One region of the Haemophilus sp. oral taxon 851 str. F0397 genome, then DNA from elsewhere that is predicted to be linked to it. Evidence: riboswitches for the same ligand, from Rfam matches in the RefSeq annotation. Region 1 holds a riboswitch; each other region holds the start of a gene.
What was found. A riboswitch is a leader RNA that binds a small molecule or an ion and turns the genes downstream of it on or off. The one in region 1 is predicted to bind thiamine pyrophosphate.
Positions count from the first base shown of each region.

Region 2: linked by a shared signal. The riboswitch ahead of HMPREF9096_RS00925 (ABC transporter ATP-binding protein) and the one ahead of HMPREF9096_RS02265 (ABC transporter substrate-binding protein) in region 1 are both predicted to bind thiamine pyrophosphate.
Region 3: linked by a shared signal. The riboswitch ahead of thiB (thiamine ABC transporter substrate binding subunit) and the one ahead of HMPREF9096_RS02265 (ABC transporter substrate-binding protein) in region 1 are both predicted to bind thiamine pyrophosphate.

Region 1 is NZ_JH591080.1:231,928-237,509, reverse strand. Features, by position in the region: gene htpG (molecular chaperone HtpG) at 1-946, opposite strand, end outside; gene HMPREF9096_RS02265 (ABC transporter substrate-binding protein) at 1,068-2,129, opposite strand; TPP riboswitch at 2,178-2,267, opposite strand; gene uvrD (DNA helicase II) at 2,388-4,568, shown strand; gene HMPREF9096_RS02275 (ABC transporter permease subunit) at 4,660-5,582, shown strand, end outside.
Region 2 is NZ_JH591082.1:172,962-178,543, reverse strand. Features, by position in the region: gene oapA (opacity-associated protein OapA) at 1-184, opposite strand, end outside; gene epmB (EF-P beta-lysylation protein EpmB) at 269-1,285, opposite strand; gene efp (elongation factor P) at 1,323-1,889, shown strand; TPP riboswitch at 2,106-2,197, shown strand; gene HMPREF9096_RS00925 (ABC transporter ATP-binding protein) at 2,272-2,997, shown strand; gene HMPREF9096_RS00930 (ABC transporter permease) at 2,994-3,731, shown strand; gene HMPREF9096_RS00935 (ABC transporter substrate-binding protein) at 3,757-4,701, shown strand; gene tenA (thiaminase II) at 4,711-5,358, shown strand; gene thiM (hydroxyethylthiazole kinase) at 5,374-5,582, shown strand, end outside.
Region 3 is NZ_JH591072.1:105,841-111,422, reverse strand. Features, by position in the region: gene ispH (4-hydroxy-3-methylbut-2-enyl diphosphate reductase) at 1-142, shown strand, start outside; gene HMPREF9096_RS05765 (helix-hairpin-helix domain-containing protein) at 313-660, shown strand; gene HMPREF9096_RS05770 (DUF305 domain-containing protein) at 702-1,073, opposite strand; gene HMPREF9096_RS05775 (hypothetical protein) at 1,181-1,426, shown strand; TPP riboswitch at 1,465-1,552, shown strand; gene thiB (thiamine ABC transporter substrate binding subunit) at 1,604-2,602, shown strand; gene thiP (thiamine/thiamine pyrophosphate ABC transporter permease) at 2,607-4,223, shown strand; gene thiQ (thiamine ABC transporter ATP-binding protein) at 4,207-4,842, shown strand; gene bioB (biotin synthase BioB) at 4,975-5,582, shown strand, end outside.

The DNA.
Region 1 (5,582 bases):
ATTGCTCAGCATCATCCATAATAAATACGCGTTGAACATAAAGTTTTAAGCCGTGTTTATGTTCGCGATTAAATAAATCCCAAGGTGCTTTAGCTGGCACATAAAGCAAACTAGTATATGCTTGATTTCCTTCAACTTTGTTATGCGCCCAAGTCACAGGATCTGCAAAATCATGGCTTAAGTGTTTATAAAACTCTTTGTATTCCTCATCGGAAACATCATTTTTAGAACGCGTCCAAAGTGCATCGGATTTATTAATTTTCTCCCATTTTTCACCGCACTCTTTGCCTTCATCATCATATTCTTTCGTTAGCATTTCTACTGGCAAGCCAATATGGTCAGAATATTTACCGATAATTTCACGCAAACGCCATTCGTTTAAAAATTCTTTTTCATCTTCGCGTAAATGTAAAATCACATCTGTGCCACGGGATTTTTTCTCAATATCCGCCACAGAATATTCGCCTTCACCCGCAGATTCCCAAAGTACCGCTTTATCAGCCTCTTCGCCAGCTGCTCTGGTTTTTACAGTCACTTTATCTGCCACAATAAAAGCTGAATAAAACCCCACACCAAATTGCCCAATAAGTTGGCTATTTTTTGCTTGGTCTTGGCCAAGTGCGGTTAAAAATTCTTTTGTTCCTGATTTTGCAATCGTACCCAAATGATCGATTACTTGCTCGCGAGTCATACCAATGCCGTTATCGCTAATTGTGATCGTTCCTTTATCCTCATCAAAGCTAACACGGACACGCAAGTCGCCATCAGCTTCATATAAAGCAGGGTTGGAAAGTGCTTTAAAGCGTAATTTATCTGCTGCATCAGAGGCATTAGAAATTAATTCACGTAAGAAAATTTCTTTGTTGGAATACAAAGAATGAATCATTAATTGGAGAAGTTGTTTGACTTCAGATTGGAAGCCGCGAGTTTCTTGATTTTGTGACATAATTTTTTCCTTCATAAAGATAAAAATTGAACGTCACAGATATAAGAATAAAAAGAAAGATTTCAAGGGGAAAAGCAAAGTGCGGTGAATTTTCACCTCACTTTGCTTAGACTAGTATCAATTACTCTTTTCTTTCCTTCACATTTTCAACCCAGCGTTCTATTAATCGTTTCGCTTCTTGATCCGAACCAAATTTGATGAAATCAATATCAAGTAATTTAAGTTTTGCCGGCTCTGAAAGATGTGGATGCGCTTTGGCATGAATATTTGTTGGCAGTTGGTAAGAATCCGCCTCACGCCAAGGAATTTCTTGAGCTTCAGCAGAAAGAACAAAATCGACAAAGCGTTTAGCATTATCTAAATTGCGCCCATTTTTAATGATACTGACCGCCCCTAACGTATATCCTGTGCCTTCGCAAGGTAAAGCACCAATAACCGATGCGCCTTTATCCTTTTCACGCACATAAGTATGCATAAAACCAATATCAACTGCAGCTGCGCCCGTAGAAATATTAGCCGTTGCTAATCCAGTTTTCGTGTATTGAGCAATGTTTTTATCAAGTTCTTTCAAATAAGCAAAGGCTTTATCTTCGCCCATAATTTCAATTAAAGTTGTAAGAATGGTGTAGCCAGTGCCCGATACTCGAGGATCTGGATATTGAATTAACCCTTTAAATTCTGGTTTTAATAAATCAGCATAACATTGAGGTTTCGCGATATTTTTTTCAGCTAGCAGTTTTTCATTCATCCCAATGCCAAGCTCCATAAGATAAATAATCGACGTGGTATCGCCACGTTGTTCAGTGAGCTTTTTGAATTGAGGCATAATTTCTTTTTGCAGAGGTGAACGATAATTTTCTAACAAACCAGCATCTCGCGCTTGAAAGTGCGGTTCCAATGTACCGCCATACCACACATCTGCTTGTGGATTTTCTTTTTCGGCTTTGATTTTGCCTAATACAGTCCCAGTGCTATTACGCACAAACTGAGTGTCCACATTATATTTTTTGCTAAACGCGTGAGCGACTTTTTCACAAGTCGTATTTTGGACACTGCAATACAGCACTAATTTGCCTTCCGCTTGAGCAGGGGTTGATAAACTTAATCCTAATAAGCCGCAACCAAGCACACTGGAAAGTGCGGTCAATTTAAAAGAATTTTTTAAAGAAAAAGAGAGTGTCATGATGCATCCTTACTTATATGAATACAGAAAAAAGTAAGTCAGCCCTTTAAGGAGGAGAGATTAGTTTCCTACGCCAGTGCTAACTGTTTCAGGTTCACGGGTATTTTCTCAGCGATGTCCGCACCCCGACTAACCGCGAATCAATATAAGTTGTAATACTATTTTTGTAAAGTCTGATAAGTTTATGATTTTCTTGATTGTGATATAAAAAAATTAGACTTATAATTCCTGTAAATTTGAACAGATAAAAATTTCATCATGGATATTTCTGAATTACTTGACGGACTTAACGATAAACAACGCGAAGCCGTAGCAGCTCCTCTTGGTAATCACTTAGTGCTAGCTGGTGCAGGCTCTGGCAAAACGCGTGTATTGACGCACCGTATCGCTTGGTTAATTGCGGTAGAAAATATTTCTGAAGGCAGCATTATGGCAGTAACGTTTACCAATAAAGCAGCAGCAGAAATGCGTCATCGTATTCAATCTACACTTGCCAAACACGCACAACATCAATTATTTGGTATGTGGATTGGAACCTTCCACAGCATTGCCCATCGTTTATTGCGAGCTCATCATTTAGATGTAGGATTGCCACAAGATTTCCAAATTTTAGATTCAGAAGATCAACTTCGTTTAATTAAACGGTTATTAAAATTACATAATTTTGATGAAAAAGCTTTTCCCCCTAAACAGGCTTGTTGGTACATCAATAACAAAAAAGATGAAGGATTGCGACCAAACGACATTGAAGATTTTAATGATCGCCAAGAACGAGAATGGATTAAAATTTATAAGATCTATCAAGACACCTGCGATCGCGCAGGATTAGTCGATTTTGCTGAATTATTAATTCGGGCCTATGAATTATTTGAGAAAAAACCATTAATTTTGCAACGTTATCAACAACGTTTTCAACATATTTTGGTGGATGAGTTTCAAGATACCAATAAAATTCAATATAAGTGGATCAAAATTCTCGCGGGAGAAACAGGCAAAGTCATGATCGTGGGCGATGATGATCAATCTATTTATGGCTGGCGTGGCGCACAAATCGAAAATATTCAAAAATTCTTGAAAGATTTTAAAGCAGAAACCATTCGCCTTGAACAAAACTATCGTTCTACCGCCAATATCCTAAACAGCGCAAATGAATTAATTGCAAACAATAGTGATCGTCTTGGTAAAAATTTATGGACAGAGGGTGAAAAAGGCGATCCTGTGGGCATCTATGCCGCTTTTAATGAATTAGACGAAGCAAAATTTGTTGCTTCACAAATTCAGGATTGGGTAGAACATGGTGGAAAACTTGATGATTGCGCTGTACTTTATCGTAGTAATAGCCAATCACGCGTTATTGAAGAAGCTTTAATTCGTTGTCAAATTCCATATCGTATTTATGGCGGTATGCGTTTCTTTGAACGCCAAGAAATTAAAGATGCTTTAGCCTATCTTCGTTTGATTAATAATCGTCAAGATGATGCAGCTTTTGAGCGTGTAATTAATACGCCAACCCGTGGCATTGGTGACCGCACTTTAGATATATTGCGTAACTTAACACGCGAACGCCAAATTACCTTATGGCAAGCAGTACAAGTCGCAACACAAGAAAATATGTTAGCTGGGCGAGCCTCAACAGCATTATTGCGTTTCCAGGAATTAATTAATTCACTACAACTTGATACCACAGAAATGCCACTTTTCGCACAAACTGATTTTGTGATTAAACATTCGGGTTTATATGAAATGTATAAACAAGAAAAAGGTGAAAAAGGCGAAGTGCGTATTGAAAACTTGGAAGAATTAGTTACCGCGACCCGTGAATTCATCAAACCTGATGATGCAGAAGATATGACGGAACTCACCGCCTTTTTAACGCACGCTTCTTTAGAAGCGGGTGAAGAACAAGCTTCTCCACATCAATCTTGTGTAGAAATGATGACATTACACTCCGCTAAAGGCTTAGAATTTCCTCGTGTATTTATGGTTGGCGTAGAAGAAGGTTTATTCCCTAGTTTCCGTTCTTTTGAGGAACCTGGACGTTTAGAAGAAGAACGTCGTTTAGCTTATGTCGGCATTACTCGCGCGAAGAAAAAACTGACAATTTCTTATGCAGAAAGCCGTCGATTATATGCCAAAGAAGAACGCCATTTGCCATCACGTTTTATCGCAGAATTACCACAAGAATGTATCCAAGAAATTCGTTTACGAGGAACTGTTACGCGTGCGATGAATCTAGCAAAAGTTGGTTCAGTATCTCCTGTCGGTACAAATGAAAATGAATGGAAAATGGGGCAAAAAGTCAAACACGAAAAATTTGGTTTTGGCACTGTGATTAATGTGGAAGGATCTGAAAATAACACACGTTTACAAATAGCATTCCAAGCGCAAGGCATTAAATGGTTGATTGCGCATTTGGCAAAACTGGAAAAAGTGCGGTAGAATCCAGAAGCGTTTTTATTTTTTACCGATTAATTTCTTTGAAAAGTGCGGTGAATTTTTACCGCACTTTTATTGTCTATTGAGTGCTGGAATGTTTAAATTTGTTTTCAAACGTATCTTAATGGTGATTCCTACTTTTATTGCCATTACTTTTATCACTTTTGCCCTTGTGCATTTTATTCCTGGCGATCCAGTTGAAATAATGATGGGCGAACGTGGCTTAACACCTGAAATACATCAACAAATGATGCATCAATTAGGCTTAGATCTTCCTTTGCATGAACAATATTTTCATTATATTGCTAAAGTGCTACAAGGTGATTTTGGGGCATCATTCCGCACTCAACAACCTGTTCTTACGGAATTCTTTACACTTTTCCCTGCCACAGCTGAATTGGCATTTTTTGCGTTATTTTGGTCGTTATTAGGCGGAGTGATTTTAGGCACGATTGCTGCAGTAAAAAAAGATAGTTGGATTTCTCACACAGTTACAGCTGCATCGCTCACAGGTTATTCTATGCCAATTTTCTGGTGGGGATTGATTTTAATTTTATACGTTTCACCACAACTCGGTTTGCCACAAGGCGGACGTTTAGATAATGAATTTTGGATCGATACACCAACAGGATTTATGCTCATTGATAGCTGGCTTTCTGGTATGCCCGGAGCCTTCGAAAATGCGGTTAAATCCTTAATTCTTCCTGCAATAGTCCTAGGCACAGTTCCTCTCGCTATTATTACGCGTATGACACGCTCTGCAATGTTGGAAGTGTTAGGTGAAGATTACATTCGCACGGCAAAAGCAAAAGGCCTAAGTTATACTCGAATCGTTATTGTGCATGCATTACGTAATGCGTTAATTCCTGTTGTCACTGTGGTCGGATTAATCGTTGGTCAATTGCTTTCTGGTGCCGTACTCACAGAAACCATTTTTTCATGGCCAGGAATTGGAAAATGGATTATTGATGCCATTCAAGCGCGCGATTATCCAGTATTACAGGGTTCTGTACTGAT
Region 2 (5,582 bases), on a different contig from region 1:
CTTTACGCTCATGAAAATTTGTTTCTACATGATCTTTTTTAGCAAATAAACCTTTTGCTTTATTAAAAATTGACTCGCTAGGTTGCACCACTTTCTTTGGTGTAATTGGTTCAACTTGATTAAGACCTAAATCTAATTCATCTTGAGATGATTGTTCATTTTGATTTTTATTCATAGAATCCACTGGATTACTCCTGATACTTGTTGTTATTCATGTTAATTAGCCGCGGAAGTGCGGCGAAAAAATTACGCGATATTTTATCGGATCTTATTCCGCGTATAAAGTCTTATTTGGTTCGCCGGCAATTTCTCGTGCGAGTTTGGGAACAAGATAGCCAGATGTAAGAGATTGCAAGGTTTTATAAATTCGCATAGCCTCGATATCGCTAATCAGAAAATGGCTCGCCCCTTGCACTTTATCTAGCAAATGCAAGTAATAAGGCAAAATTCCTGTTTGAAAAAGTTTATCGCTCAATATTTTTAGAATTTGTGCGTCATCATTCACGCCTTTTAGCAAAACGGATTGATTCAAAAGCGTGACATTCACGGCTTTTAATTTTTGCATCGCATTAGCAAAAATTTGATCAATTTCATTTGGGTGATTAATGTGTGTCACCATAACTGTTTGCAAACGAGTTTCGGCTAATAAAGTGCAGAATTCATCAGTAATCCGTTGCGGAATCACAACAGGCAAACGAGTGTGAATACGCAAACGTTGTAAGTGCGGTATGTTTTCCAAATGTTTTATTAACCACACTAACTCATGATCTTTCGCCATTAAAGGATCACCGCCTGAAAAAATCACTTCTTCAATTTCAGGATGCACCGCAATGTAATCTAATGCCAGTTGCCAGCTTTTTTTATTTCCTGGGTTTTCGTCGTAAGGAAAATGTCGGCGGAAGCAATAACGACAATTCACCGCACAACCGCCCTTCGCCATAAAGAGCAAGCGGTTTTGATATTTATGAAGAATGTTCGGCACGGCATTGGCATTTTTTTCTTCTAATGGATCCGTACTAAATCCTTCGGCTTGTACAAACTCTAGATCAGAACACATCACTTGCAAGAAAAGGGGATCTTGCGGATTACCTTTTTCTATTTTATCGATGAAAGGTTGTGGTACGCGAAGAGAAAAAAGTTTCCGCGCAGCAATAGATTGCTCAAAATCATCTTCTGGTAAATTTAAGGCTTTTAGCAATAATTTAGGATCTGAAATCGCATTTTTTAGAATTGTGAGCCAATTTTGTTCTTCTCTAATGACGGGTTCTTGGGTTAAAATACGCACTTTTCAAACCATCTCTAATTTTTAGGATATTAAAAATATGGCTACATATACTACCAGTGATTTCAAACCAGGTCTAAAATTTATGCAAGACGGTGAACCTTGCGTAATCGTTGAAAATGAATTCGTAAAACCAGGTAAAGGTCAAGCTTTCACCCGTACTCGTATTCGTAAATTAATTTCAGGCAAAGTATTAGACGTAAACTTCAAATCTGGTACTTCGGTTGAAGCTGCTGATGTTATGGATCTTAACTTAACTTATTCATACAAAGACGATGCATTCTGGTACTTCATGCACCCAGAAACATTTGAACAATACTCTGCTGATGCAAAAGCTGTAGGTGATGCAGAAAAATGGTTATTAGACCAAGCAGATTGTATCGTGACTTTATGGAATGGTGCGCCAATTACTGTTACTCCACCAAACTTTGTTGAATTAGAAATCGTCGATACAGACCCAGGTCTTAAAGGCGATACAGCAGGTACTGGCGGTAAACCAGCAACATTAAGCACTGGCGCAGTAGTAAAAGTGCCTCTTTTCGTTCAAATCGGTGAAGTAATCAAAGTAGATACTCGTTCTGGCGAATACGTATCTCGCGTAAAATAATTACTTAGATGACAAAAGTGCGGTTAATTTCTACGGTATTATTTAGAAATAGTATAAATATCTAAAATGGATAAAACCACATTCAATTTCAATGCCTTTCCGAAGTATAAAATCGGAAAGGCATTTTTTATAAATTTAGTTTTTCTAAAAAATGATAAACCAAAGCCAATAAAATTCAGCCTTGTTTTATTTTTCATTGCAGTATAGAATTTTTCCTACTTTTAGTCGGGGTGCCACAAGATGGCTGAGATGATACCCGTGAACCTGAAACAGTTAGCACTGACGTAGGAAACTAATATGCAAAAATACTTTCTCATTCTTCATACCTCTTTTCATTCCTTTTCTATCGTTACTTTTAGTAGTTAATCCTTAGGTTAGTGCTATGGTGCATATTCAGGATCTTAGTCTTGCTTTTGGAGAACAAGTACTATTTGAACACCTTGATTTAACGCTTTTGCCTAATGAGTGGGTGAGTTTACTTGGCTGCTCTGGTGTAGGTAAATCAACGCTTTTGAGATTAATTGCAGGGCTTGATATACAAGGGAAAATCCAAGGCAATATCATCTCACATCCAAATATTCGAGTGGCATGGTTACCACAAAAAGATACCCTTTATCCCTGGCTTTCAATTGTTGATAACGTCCAATTAGAAAACGTACTATTTGGAAATAAATCTGCAAAAACAACTCTTCAAGCAAAAGCACTACTTGAACAAGTGGGTATGTCAGAGCATCTGCATAAAAACTGTGCTCAATTATCTGGAGGGCAAAAACAAAGAGTGGCACTCGCTCGAGTATTAATGCAAAACGCTGATTTAGTTTTACTTGATGAACCTTTCTCTGCTCTTGATGCGATTAGTCGTTACCAATTACAAAACTTGGCCTATGAACTATTAAAAAATAAATCAGTGTTATTAGTTACCCATGATCCTCAAGAAGCATTACGCTTAAGCCAACGTATTTTTGTATTACGTTCACCGCAGCCTAATCAATCAGCATTATCCGATGTCATAAAACCTGAAGGTAAAGCACCACGAGATCTAAACCAAAACAATTTGTGGATGCTCCAACAGCAATTATTGAACGAGTTATTAGAGGGAAAAAGATGAAACTTAGCCTTCTTAAACCGCTCTTTATTGGAATTATATTGCTTTGTCTTTGGCAACTTATTGGTGTATTCGGTGATTTTCCCCATTACATATTTCCTTCTCCGCAAGCTGTATGGCTGCAATTAACTTCTCATTCAGAACTGCTTTGGCAACATACACTAATCACCTTAATTGAAATTGGCTTAGGGCTGCTACTGGGTTTTCTTTTTGGATTGTCATCAGCCCTATTACTCTCTTTTTCGCCTAAAATATCGTCCTTACTATTACCGGTTTTAGTGATTTCTCAAGCGATTCCTGTTTTTGCTATCGCTCCGATACTCGTACTTTGGCTAGGTTATGGAATGCCATCAAAAATTGTTATGGCTATTCTCATTATCTATTTCCCCGTAACTGCAGCTTGTTACGATGGCTTACGCAATACGCCTAAAGCTTGGCTCGATCTCGCTAAAACGTTCAAACTCTCATCTTTACGTTTATTACTTAAAGTACGTTTACCAGCTGCTTTACCTGCATTTGCATCAGGCTTTCGAATCGCTGTTTCAGTCGCCCCGATTGGTGCCGTAATCGGAGAATGGGTAGGTTCATCAGAAGGGCTTGGCTATTTAATGATCCATGCCAACGCTCGTATGCAGGTAGATTTAATGTTTGCCGCATTGCTGATCTTAGTGGCAATTTCGCTTTGTTTATATTTCAGCATCGATTGGCTACTACGCCGTTTTATTTGGCACGTTTAACACTTCATGACAAAAGGAGACAAAAATGAAGAAAATCATCCGTTATTTCAGTCTTGTAATTGGACTCAGCGCCAGTTTTACCAGTTTGGCAAGAGAGAAAATTAGCTTAATGCTTGATTGGTATGTGAACCCTGATCACGCAGCGATCATCGTGGCGCAACAAAAAGGCTTTTTTGAAAAAAATAACTTAGATGTCGAAATTATCGAACCAGCCGATCCATCGTTACCGCCTAAATTGGCTGCTGCAGGAAAAGTGGATTTAGCCATTAATTATCAACCTCAACTTTATCAACAAGTTGCGGAAGGATTACCTTTAGTGCATGTCGGCTCTCTGATTTCCAGCCCATTAAATAGCGTAGTGGTTCTAAAAAATAGCAATATCAAAACGCTTGCCGACCTGAAAGGGAAAAAAGTGGGCTATTCAGTCAGTGGCTTTGAGGATGTATTACTCGATACCATGCTCCACTCTATCGGGCTCAGCAACCAAGACGTAAAATTGGTGAATGTGAATTGGTCGCTTTCCCCTTCCCTTTTAACAGGACAAGTCGATGCGGTCATCGGGGCATTTCGTAATTTCGAACTGAATCAAATCCATTTAGAAAAACAAGAAGGCGTGGCATTTTTCCCAGAACAATATGGTGTGCCAGCTTATGATGAATTGATTTTAGTGGCGAATAGAAACAGTCTTGCCTCTAAAAAAATTTCTGCTTTTTTGACCGCACTTGAGCAAGCTACAGCCTATCTACAAAGCCATCCAGATGAAGCATGGCAAGCTTTTGTGAACCATAAGCCAAAAGAACTCAATACAGAATTAAATCAATTAGCGTGGAAAGATACCTTGCCTTTATTAGCAACGAAACCTCGTCAATTGGATGCCAAACGTTATCAACAAATGGCGGAATTTATGCATCAAAAAGGCTTGATTCCAAAAGCACTTGAATTGAAAGACTATACTGTCGAATTACAGTAAGGGAAAATGATGATCAAGCAACTCATTCAGCAAGCACAACCTTATTGGAAGCAATATGTTGAGCATGAATTTGTGCAGCAACTTGCAAAAGGCACCTTGCCAAAAGCTTGTTTTCAACACTATTTAAAACAAGATTACATCTATCTTTTCCATTATAGCCGTGCTTTTGCCTTAGGCGTGTTCAAGGCGAGAAATTTTGCCGAAATGGACATGCCGCGTAAAACGCTCGACATTCTTTGCCAAGAAATCCAATTACATTTGGATTACTGCCGACAATGGGAAATAAGTGAACAGGAAATATTCCAAACACCAGAAAGTGCAGCATGTATTTCCTATACACGTTACCTGCTTGATTGTGGAATGATGGGTGGCTTACCAGAGCTATATGCAGCTGTTACGCCTTGTGCTTTAGGTTACGCACAAGTCGCCCGCTACATCACAGAAAATTATCCAAAACTACCAAGCAATCCTTATCAAGCATGGATTGACGCATACTCGGCACCAGAATATCAACAAGCCGCACAAGAAACTGTTGATTTTCTTACCGCACTTTGTGAGCCACTTAATGATTCTCAAATAGCTAATATCCAACAGATTTTTACCACAGCCACTCGAATGGAAATCGGATTTTGGCAAATGGGATTCGATTTAGCATAAAAATGAAGGTGTAAAATGAAATCAGTTTATTTATCAAAAATCTGTGAACAGAATCCATTGATTCATAATATTACCAATATTGTTGCGGCAAATTTTAGTGCCAATGGTTTACTTGCTTTGGGTGCATCACCGTTGATGTCTGCTAATATTGAAGAAATGATTGAACTACCAAAAATCAGCCAAGCATTAGTCATCAATATCGGGACAGTCATTGGTCAAGAGCG
Region 3 (5,582 bases), on a different contig from region 1:
GTCTGCACCCGAAGAATTAGTTCAATCGATTATTTCCCGCTTAAAAGAGTTTGGTGCGAATACCATAGAAGAACTACAAGGTTTAGAAGAAAATATGTTCTTTGAGGTTCCAAAAGAGCTGAGAATAAAAGAAGTTAACTAATCTTAAGGGCTTGTCGTAAATGATAAGCCCTTTGTTTTTTCATTCAAATTAAGAATTTTTGCGATCTGAATCGCAAAAGTGCGGTAAGAATCTTGAGCGTTTTCTTGAAAGCATAAAAAATGGCTGTGTTGATATGCTAGTCAACATGTTCATATTACAAGGAAACCTCTATGAAATTAATGAAAACATTATTTACTTCGGTGGTATTGTGCGGGGCTTTGGGTGCGTCTTCAGCTTTTGCTGAGGAAAAAACTGCGGAGCAGGCTGTTCAACCTGTTGTAGCAACTCAAGCTGAAGCTCAAGTTGCACCGACTACTGTGAGCGATAAATTGAATATCAATACGGCAACCGTTAGTGAAATTCAAAAAGCCTTAACTGGAATTGGTGCGAAAAAAGCAGAAGCGATTGTGCAATATCGTGAAAAACACGGTAATTTCACGAGTGCTGAACAACTATTAGAAGTGCAAGGGATTGGTAAAGCAACACTTGAAAGAAACCGTGCTCGAATCACTTTTTAATTTTAAAACTGCTTATGGATGCCCTGTTTTACAGGGCTTTTTTATTTTTTATTGTGCACTTTAAGCCATTTTTGCATTTGTTCAATTTCCGCTTGTTGTGCGTTAATAATATTCTCAGCAAGCTTACGCATCTCAGGATCTTTTCCGTATTTTAATTCAACTTCCGCCATTTTTACTGCGCCAATATGGTGTGGCAACATACCTGCTGCAAAAGCAACATCAGGATCTTTATATTGCATGGCTGCCATCATGTCTTGATGCATTTGATTCATACCTTGCATTAATTCTTGTTGCATTGCAGAACCTGTCGGCATTGGCATATTCATGTGTGCTTGATGCGGTTGTTCATTAGCTTGGGCATAAATTGAAACTGCAGCAGCGCTAAGTGTGATAAAAGTCATAAGTTTTTTCATGTTTTTCTCCTATGTGATAACTGAATGAGCACGAATCATAAACCTTGACCTAAGGTTAAAGTCAATATTTATTCCGAAAATTTTTGGTGAGATATTAAAATAAGACAATGTTTGATATGAGGAACAGAATTACGAAGCAAAGATTTGTACTTGCCACGGGCAATAAAGGCAAAGTAAAAGAAATGGCAGATGTGTTAGCTGATTTCGGTTTTGAAGTCATTGCTCAGACAGATTTAGGCATTGAAAGCCGAATCGAATCACTTTTTAATTTTAAAACCGCTTATGGATGCCCTGTTTTACAGGGCTTTTTTATTTTTTCAGAAAGAAAATGTAGAAAGTTTATTTCTTTTTAAAAATCCGTTGGCAATCTTAGTAAATTTTAATACACTAAAAAGCCTAGTCGGGGTGCAATATGCTGAGATCATACCCGTGAACCTGAAACAGTTAATACTGACGTAGGAAACTAGGAATACAGCCTTATCTCCTTCCCGTCATTATTGCTGCCTTTTGATATAAATAAGGATGTAATAATGAAACTTCTTAAATTAACCTTAATTTCTACCGCACTTTTTTCCACCGCAGCATTAGCTCAATCACAGCAAAGTGTTAACGTATATAGCTATGATTCTTTCACTTCTGAGTGGGGAGCAGGTCCAAAAGTAAAACAAGATTTTGAAAAAGCGCACCCACAATGCGCTATTAATTTTACCCCTTTTGAAAGTGGTGGTGTGTTGCTCAACCGTGTTCGTTTGGAAGGAAAGAAAACCAAAGCGGATATTGTATTAGGTTTAGATAACTTTGTTTTAGAACAAGCTGAAAAAACAGGTATTTTTACGCCAAATAAAGTAGATTTAACTCAACTTGATCTGCCAACAAAATGGACGAATAAAACATTCTTGCCTTTCGATTTCGGTAACTATGCTTTTGTGTACGATAAAACTAAATTACAAAACCCGCCGAAAAGTTTGAAAGAATTGGTTGAACGCCAAGATATCCGTGTAATTTATCAAGATCCTCGCACCAGCAGTGTGGGTCGTGGTTTATTGGTTTGGATGAATGCAATTTATCCTGCGGACAAAATTCAATCTGCTTGGAAAGAGTTGGATAAGCATACGGTAACAGTGGGTAAAGGTTGGTCGGATACTTACGGTGCATTCTTAAAAGGCGAAGCGGATTTAGTGTTAAGTTACAGTACATCACCACTTTATCACCAACTTTTTGAGAAAAAAGATAATTATGCAGCGACAGATTTTGCGGAAGGGCATATCACTCAAGTGGAATTAGCGGCTCGAGTCGCAAACCATCCAAATCAATGTGCGGATGATTTTATGGCATTTTTAATTTCACCTACGGCACAAAAACATATTGTGACAGCCAATATTATGTTGCCAGTCATTCAAGGTGAAATTGAACCGCACTTTGATGCGCTTAAAGCTCAACAAAAAACTCAAACTCCAATCAATCCAATGGTGAATGCGGAACAATTAAAAAATTGGATTAGCACTTGGCAAACCACATTAACAAAATAGTTTGATGTTGTCGTTATTTCATCATCCACAACTCCGCTCTCGTCATTATGTAGGCGGGGTTGTTGTCATTAGCTTTATTACTCTTTTTTATGGTGGCGCGTTAAGTTCGATCTTTGCATTGGGTGATGAATTACAATGGAAAACTTGGTTCACGGATGATTACCTACAGCATCTGATTCTTTTCAGTTTTGGACAAGCCTTACTTTCTACCGTTTTATCTATTTTTTTTGGTCTGCTCCTCGCTCGAGCATTGTTTTATCAACCATTCTCAGGAAAAAAGTGGCTATTAAAATTAATGTCGTTAACTTTCGTCTTACCTGTTTTAGTAGCAATTTTTGGTTTGATCGGCATTTATGGTTCAAGCGGTTGGTTAGCTAAGTTTGCTAACCTTTTTGGAATACCGTGGCAGGGACATATTTACGGACTCTCGGGTATTTTAATTGCCCATCTTTTTTTCAATATCCCGCTTGCAACGCAACTTTTCTTACAAAGTTTGCAAAGTATTCCTTATCAGCAACGTCAGCTTGCTGCGCAACTCAATTTACAAGGTTGGCAATTCGTTAAATTGGTGGAATGGCCCGTTTTTCGTCAGCAATATTTGCCCACATTCAGCTTGATTTTTATGCTTTGCTTCACCAGTTTTACCGTTGTTCTTACACTAGGCGGAGGACCTCAATATACAACGTTAGAAACCGCAATTTACCAAGCGATTTTATTTGAATTTGATCTGCCAAAAGCAGCACTTTTTGCCATGTTACAATTTGTATTTTGCTTGGTTTTATTTAGCTTAACATCGCGTTTTTCTCCCTATAATCAAAATGGCTTGAGCAATAGTAATCCTTGGTTTGAGAAACCTAAAAGTGCGGTCAAAATTTTCCATGTTTTTGTCTTACTTATTTTTATATTTTTCCTTTTTTCGCCAGTGTTGAATATTCTTGTCAGCGCATTGAGTTCACCAAGTTTGCTCACAGTTTGGCATAATTCTCAACTTTGGCGTGCGTTAGGCTATTCACTTTCTATTGCGCCCTTGTCCGCATTGATTGCATTAATGATGGCGATTGCCTTATTGCTTTTATCACGCCGTTTAGAATGGTTGCATTATCAGAAAATTGCGCAATTTATTATTAATGCAGGAATGGTGATCTTGGCAATCCCGATTTTAGTACTCGCAATGGGGCTATTTTTATTATTACAAGAGCGGGATTTTTCGAATATTGATTTGTTTGTCATTGTTGTATTTTGCAATGCATTAAGTGCAATGCCTTTTGTTTTACGTATTTTGAACGCACCTTTTCATAACAATATGCGTTATTACGAAAATCTGTGTAATAGTCTGGGAATTTTGGGCTGGCAACGTTTTTATCTGATTGAGTGGCAAACTTTACGTGCACCATTGCGCTATTCTTTTGCTTTAGCCTTGGCGCTATCTTTAGGGGATTTTACGGCTATTGCGTTGTTCGGCAATCAAGAGTTTATTTCTCTACCGCACTTGTTATATCAGCAGCTAGGTAATTATCGTAATCAAGATGCAGCTGTAACCGCAGGGATTTTATTATTGCTTTGTGGCATATTGTTTGCCTTTATTCACACACATAGGGATGCAGATGATTTATCTAAATAATGTGATTTTGAACGATAAAACCTTACCGATGTGCTTTAATTTGAGCGTAAATGCTGGTGAGCGTGTCGCAATTATTGGCGAAAGTGGGGCGGGGAAAAGTACGTTATTGAATTTAATCGCTGGATTTGAATTTCCTCATCAAGGAGAAATTTGGTTAAACGATAAAAATCATACTCGTAGTGCACCTTACGAGCGTCCAGTTTCCATGCTATTTCAAGAAAATAATTTATTTCCTCATTTAACCGTACAGCAAAATCTTGCATTGGGTTTAAAACCCTCTTTAAAATTAACCGCTCTTGAGCGGGAAAAAATTGAACAGGTCGCTTGTTCAGTAGGATTGGGTGATTATTTGCAACGTTTACCGAATTCTCTTTCAGGTGGTCAAAAACAACGAGTGGCATTGGCGCGTTGTTTGTTGCGAGATAAACCCATCTTGTTATTAGATGAGCCTTTTTCTGCATTAGATCAGAAACTTCGTGTAGAAATGCTTGCTTTAATTGCCAAACTTTGTAATGAGAAACATCTGACATTGTTACTTGTTACTCACCAACCATCAGAATTAGTTGGTACGATAGATCGAGTATTGCTGGTGGAAAATGGTCAGATAAGTCAATTGTAAAAAGAGACGTAAAATTATATAGATTTTATAACTGATGAATCGATTCAATGGCTATCGATAGCAGCCTATAAACTGAATGAATATGAGATACAAAAATGCGGTAATTATTCACCGTACTTTAAAAGGAAAAATATGTTAACTGAAAAACTACAAATTAACTCCATTACGCCACATCCAAGCGTTGAATATTGGTCTGTTTGCAAAGTTGAGGCGTTATTTGAAACGCCATTTTTGGAATTGGTTTACCGAGCTGCGCAAGTTCATCGCAAGCATTTTAATCCTCGAGCGATTCAGTTATCCACGTTAATGTCTATCAAAACGGGGGGATGCCCTGAAGATTGTGGTTATTGCCCTCAATCAGCCCGTTATCACACGGGGGTACAAAATCAGCAATTATTAGATGTTAATGAGATCGTCGAGAAAGCAAAAATTGCGAAAGCGCGTGGAGCGGGGCGTTTTTGTATGGGCGCAGCTTGGCGAGGCCCTAAGCCAAAAGATATTGAGAAAGTCACAGAAATTATTAAAGCAGTGAAATCGCTTGGTTTAGAAACTTGCGGTACTTTTGGTTTATTGCAAGATGGTATGGCAGAAGATTTAAAAGAAGCTGGTTTGGATTATTACAATCATAATCTTGATACAGCACCAGAACATTATGCAGAAGTGATTGGTACTCGCCGCTTTGATGATCGTCTTAGCACGTTAGGAAAAGTACGCAAAGCTGGATTAAAAGTGTGTTGTGG